Methylosinus trichosporium OB3b: one gene and its partner. The protein of the gene in region 2 interacts with the protein of the main gene of each other region in a pairwise test. Links are inferred from orthologs where the notes say so. Each region holds a gene or a part of one and is shown on either strand. Other genes may lie near its edges.

The links. The genes of interacting proteins can lie anywhere in the genome.
Region 1: the proteins of secD (region 2) and pheT interact in binary tests that used the Escherichia coli proteins (3 or more experiments, as listed by UniProt). The link is inferred for Methylosinus trichosporium OB3b from one-to-one orthologs.

Annotation. Positions count from the first base shown.
Region 1 is NZ_CP023737.1:3,292,894-3,296,002, reverse strand. It holds pheT (phenylalanine--tRNA ligase subunit beta), read left to right. Parts: upstream 1-399; coding sequence 400-2,820; downstream 2,821-3,109. Other genes in the region: CQW49_RS15780 (hypothetical protein), read left to right, coding at 2,823-3,104; CQW49_RS25165 (hypothetical protein), read left to right, coding at 150-299.
Region 2 is NZ_CP023737.1:639,691-642,518, forward strand. It holds secD (protein translocase subunit SecD), read left to right. Parts: upstream 1-533; coding sequence 534-2,123; downstream 2,124-2,828. Other genes in the region: yajC (preprotein translocase subunit YajC), read left to right, coding at 1-456; secF (protein translocase subunit SecF), read left to right, coding at 2,137-2,828. UniProt on the Escherichia coli protein: Part of the Sec protein translocase complex. Interacts with the SecYEG preprotein conducting channel. SecDF uses the proton motive force (PMF) to complete protein translocation after the ATP-dependent function of SecA.

The sequences.
Region 1 (3,109 bases), 2.7 Mb from region 2 along the record:
CAAGAACGGAAGATCGTCACGAGATTACGAACGCGTCTACCGCGCGTTGGACCATGGTCCGCTGAAAAGCGCCTTCGAACGCTCGCCACTGAAAGACGATCGGAGATTATGTCGTCGCTCTTCAAAGCGCGCGACACAAGGCGGACTACATGCCTCCAAGGCGAGATTTGCTGCGGCGCGAAGAATGCCTGGAGCTGATGGAGGCGGCCAAGAGCGCCGTCGAACGGCTGAAAGGCCTGGAGCCGGCCGAACGCCCAACCTTGTCCGTGCATCTGCTGTTCAAGAACCGTATGCCGTGAAGTCGCTCTCGAAAGCGCGTCGATCGACGCGCCAGCATGTCGCACGGCCCGAAGGCGCCGGGCTTCCTGCAATGAACAAAAAGCTTCGAAAGCTCGATCAATGAAACTCACACTCTCCTGGCTCAAGGACCATCTCGAGACGAGCGCGACGCTCGACGAGGTGGTCGAAACTCTGACGCGCATCGGCCTCGAGGTCGAGCATGTGCATGATCCCGCCGCGCAGCTGAAGGACTTCGTCATCGCGCATGTGCTCGAGGCGAAGCCCCATCCCAACGCCGATCGGCTGCGCGTCTGCATGGTCGATGCGGGCGCCGGCGCGCCGGTGCAGGTCGTCTGCGGCGCGCCCAATGCGCGCACGGGATTGAGAAGCGTGTTCTCCGCGCCGGGGACCTATATTCCCGGTAAAAAGATCACGCTCGGCAAGGGCGTCATCCGCGGCGTCGAATCGCTCGGCATGCTGTGCTCGGCGGCCGAGCTCGAATTGTCGAACGATCATGACGGCATCATCGAGCTGCCGCAGGACGCGCCCGTCGGCGCGCCTTACGCCAAATGGGCGGGGCTCGACGATCCGGTGATCGAGATCAATCTCACGCCGAACCGGCCCGACGCCGCCGGCATTTTCGGCATTGCCCGCGACCTCGCCGCGGCCGGCCTCGGCACGCTGAAGACGTTGCCGATCGAGACGATCGAGGGCCGCTTCGCCATGCCGCAGCGCGTGACGCTCGACTTCGCCGATGCGGACACGCATCTCGCTCCGCTGTTCGCGCTGCGCCTCGTGCGCGGCGTGAACAATGGGCAGAGCCCCGCCTGGCTGCAGGATCGTCTGCGCGCCATCGGCCTTCGCCCGATCAATGCGCTCGTCGACGTCACCAATTATCTGACCTTCGACCGCGCGCGTCCGTTGCATGTGTTCGACGCTGGGAAGGTGGCCGGCGATCTCGTCGTGCGCCGCGCGCGCGCCGGCGAGGAATTGCTCGCGCTGGATGGCAAGACCTATGCTCTCGACGCCGACATGGTCGTCATCGCCGACGACAATGGCCCCGAATCTCTCGCCGGCGTCATGGGAGGCGAGCATTCGGGCTGCTCGGAGGCGACGACCGACGTCCTCATCGAGACGGCTCTGTGGGATCCGACCAATATCGCCCATGCCGGCCGCAAGCTCGGCATCTCCACCGATGCGCGCTATCGGTTCGAGCGCGGCGTCGACCCGGCTTTCGCTCTGCCCGGCCTCGAGCTGGCGACGAAGCTGGTGCTCGAATTCTGCGGCGGCGAAGCCTCCGACATCGTGGTCGCCGGCTCGGCGGAAACGCCGCCGCGCCAGCTGCGCTTTCCCTTTGGCGAGACCAAGCGGCTCACTGGCCTCGATGTCTCGCGCGCCGATTCCGCCGCTATTTTGACGCGCCTCGGCTTTGCGGTCGAAGCGGGCGACGACGACGCGCTCGTCACCGTCCCGAGCTGGCGCCCGGACATCGAAGGCAAGGCCGATCTCGTCGAGGAGGTCGCGCGCATCGTCGGCTTCGACAATATCGCCGCCGCGCCTCTGCCACGCTGCGCCGGCGTGACGGAGGCCGTTCTCACCTTGCTGCAGAAGCGCACGCGTTTCGCGCGGCGCGCGCTCGCGGCGCGCGGCCTCGTCGAGGCGGTCACCTGGTCCTTCGTGCCGAAGGAGCAGGCCGAGGCGTTCGGCGGCGGCGGCGCGGCGCTGGCGCTCGCCAATCCGATCGCGGCGGAGCTCTCCGACATGCGGCCGAGCCTCTTGCCCGGCCTCATCGCCGCCGCCGGCCGCAACGCCGCGCGCGGCTTCGCCGAAGTGGCGCTGTTCGAGGTCGGCCAGATTTTCCTCAGCGAGGACGAGAAGGGCCAGAAGATCGCCGCGACCGGCCTGCGCCGCGGCCTCGCTCTGCCGACCGGCTCCGGTCGCCATTGGGCGGGGAAGGAGCGCACGGCCGGCGTGTTCGATGTGAAGGCCGACGCGCTCGCGCTGCTGCAATCGCTCGGCGTCGCCACCGGCGGCCTGCAGATCGTCGCCGGCGCGCCCTCCTGGTACCATCCGGGCCGGTCGGGCACGCTGCAATTCGGCCCCAAGGCGATCATCGGCCATTTCGGCGAATTGCATCCGCGACTGCTGCAGCAGCTCGACGTCGAAGGTCCCATCGCCGTCTTCGAGATCATCCTCGACGCGCTGCCTGCGCCCAAGGCGAAACCCACCAAGGCGAAACCCAAACTCGAGCTCTCCGATCTCCAGCCGCTCTCGCGCGATTTCGCTTTCCTCATGGACCGCGCCGCGCCGGCGGGCGAATTGGTCAAGGCGGTGCAGAACGCCGATCGCACGCTCATCGCCGATGTGACGGTGTTCGACGTCTATGAGGGGGCGGGCGTGCCCGAGGGCCAGAAATCGGTCGGCGTCGCGGTGACGCTGCAACCGCGCGACAAGACTTTGACGGATGGCGAGATCGAGGCGCTCGCCCACAAAATCGTCACAGACGCAGGCAAGAAAGCGGGAGCACGATTGAGAGGATGAACATGCAGCGCATGATTCGGGTCGCCGCGGCGGCGACCCTCGTCACCGTTCCGGCCATGGCCGGCCCTCGTTCGATCGCCGATTGCGAGCAGATACAGGCCGCGGACGCCTATAATCATTGCCTCGCCGCCTTCGGCCCCGTCGCCGCCGGCCACAAGGCCCTGCCTTATGCAGAGACCAGCGAAATGCGCGCGGGCGACGCGCGCGGGCGGGTGACGGTGGCCAAGAGCCGGCGCGGACGCGCCCGCATCGTGCTCACGCCCGGGCGGAGCGCCGCCGACTGACGCCA
Region 2 (2,828 bases):
ACCGCTCAAGCCGAGACCGATCCGGCGCCCGCCTCTCCGACGCCTCCCGCGCCCCCGGCTCCCCCCGCTCCTGCAGCCCCCGCCCCGGCCGCCCCGCCCGTTCCGCCGACCGCCTCGGTGCAGAGCGCTCCGGACGCCGCAGCGCCGCCCCCGCCCGCTCCCGATTCGATGATGCAATTCGTACCGCTGCTGTTCATCACGCTCATCGTCTACTTCATCGTGCTGCGGCCGCAGAACCGCCGCGCCAAGGAGCAGAAGGAAGCGCTGAAGAACGTGCGCCGCGGCGACACCGTCGTCACCACCGGCGGCCTCGTCGGCAAGGTCACCAAGACGATCGACGACGCCGAGGTGGAGGTCGAGATCGCGCAGAATGTGCGCGTGCGCATAGTCCGCCAGGCGATCTCCGACGTGCGCGCCAAGGGCGAGCCGGTAAAGGATCAAGCCGCCGCGCGCTGACGCAACGGCGATAATCGCTCGCCGCAATCGCGCCGGATCGGCCGGCGCGCGCGGCATTTTCATCGAACGGATGCTCGATGCTGCGCTTCTCCAAATGGAAGATCATCGCCGTTCTGGCGCTGACGCTCTCCGCTATTTTCGTCGTCGTTCCGAGCCTCGTCTCGCCGGCGAGCCTGCAGGCGATCTCCAAGGCGCTGCCCGAATGGGCGCAGCCGCGCACCATCGTGCTCGGCCTCGATCTGCAGGGCGGCTCCTATGTGATGCTGGAGGTCGACAAGGCCTCCGTGCTGCACACACAGGTGACCAATCTGCGCGACGACGTGCGCCGCATCCTGCGCGAGGAAAAAATCGCCATCACCGGCGGCATCGGCGCGCAGGCGCGCGGCGTGCAGCTGCGCGTTCCGGACGCCGCCGACCGCGCCAAGGCGATGCCCAAGCTGCGCCAGCTGGCGCAGGGCTTCGGCGCGGCGCGGATGGGCGGCGCGCCGCCGCTCGAAGTGCGCGAGGGCGAGGACGGACTCATTCAGATCGTCGTCACCGAGGTCGGCGTCACCGACAAGGTGCGACGCGCGGTCGACCAGTCGATCGAGGTCATCCGCCGCCGCGTCGACGCGCTCGGCACCAGAGAGCCGAGCATTCAGCGCCAGGGCGACGACCGAATCATCGTGCAGGTGCCCGGACTGCAGGACCCCGAGCAGCTGAAGACCATCCTCGGCCAGACGGCCAAGCTCGAATTCCGCCTCGTCGCCGAGCCCGGCGCGAGCCCTTCGGAGACCGAGGAGCTCGAGCAGACCGAGCAGCAGGGCAAGATCGGCATCGAGAAGCAGGTGATGGTGCAGGGCGAGGATCTGACCGACGCCCAGCCCGGCTTCGACCAGCGCAATGGCGAGCCGGTCGTCAACTTCCGCTTCAACATTCGCGGCGCGCAGAAGTTCGGCGACGTGACCTCGAAGAATGTCGGCCGCCTCTTCGCCATCGTGCTCGACAACAAGGTGATCTCGGCGCCGCGCATCCTGACGCCGATCACCGGCGGCTCGGGACAAATCTCCGGCCATTTCACGGTCGAGCAGGCCAACAACCTCTCGATCCTGCTGCGCGCCGGCGCCCTGCCCGCCAAGCTCGACATCGTCGAGGAGCGCACGGTCGGTCCCGGCCTCGGCCAGGATTCGATCGACGCCGGCAAGCGCGCCGCCTATGTCGGCGCCGGCCTCGTCGTCGTCTATATGCTGATCACCTATGGCGTGTTCGGAATCTTCGCCAATCTGGCGCTGTTCGTCCATATCGCCTTCATCTTCGCCGGCCTCGTGCTCACCGGCTCCACGCTGACACTGCCCGGCATAGCCGGGATCGTGCTGACGATCGGCATGGCGGTCGATTCGAACGTGCTGATCTATGAGCGCATCCGCGAGGAGCAGCATGGCGGACGCTCGATCCTCGCCTCGCTCGACGCCGGCTTCAACCGCGCCTTCGCGACGATCGTCGACTCCAATGTCACCATGTTCGTCGCCGCGGCGATCCTGTATTTCCTCGGCTCCGGCCCGGTGCGCGGCTTCGCCGTGTCGCTGGCGCTCGGCATTCTGACGACCATCGTCACCGCCGTGACGATGACGCGCATGATGATCGCGGCCTGGTATCACTTCGCGCGTCCGACGCGCCTGCCGATCTGAGGGTGTGAAACAGATGAAGCTCCTGCGTCTCGCCCCGGAGAACACCAAATTCCCGTTCATGCGGTTCCGCCGCGTGAGCTATCCCTTCTCGGCGGTCCTCTCGATCGCATCGGTGCTGCTGTTCATCCTTCACGGCATGAATTTCGGCATCGACTTCGCCGGCGGCACGGTGATCGAGGTGCGCGCCAAATCCGGCCACGCCGAGATGGCCACGCTGCGCAAGACGGTCGAGACGCTGGCGCTCGGCGACGTCGAGGTGCAGGCCTTCGGCAATGAGGCGGACGCGACCTTGCGCTTCGGCCTGCAGGACGGCGGCGACGCCGCGCAGCAGGCCGCGGTGGAGAAGGTGCGCAGCGCCGTCGGCGGCGACTATGATCTGCGCCGCGTCGAGGTGGTCGGCCCGCGCGTCTCCGGCGAATTGGTGCAATCGGGCACGCTCGGCGTCGTTCTATCGATCGTCGCCGTGCTCACCTATCTCTGGTTCCGCTTCGAATGGCAGTTCGCTATCGGCGCCGTCATCGCGACGATGCACGATCTTCTGCTCACGGTCGGCTTCTTCTCGATCACCCAGCTCGAGTTCAACACGACCTCGATCGCGGCGATCCTGACCATCGTCGGCTATTCGCTGAACGAGACCGTCGTCGTGCTCGACCGAATCCGTGAGATGATGCGCAAATATAAGAAGATGCCGACGGATCAGATGAT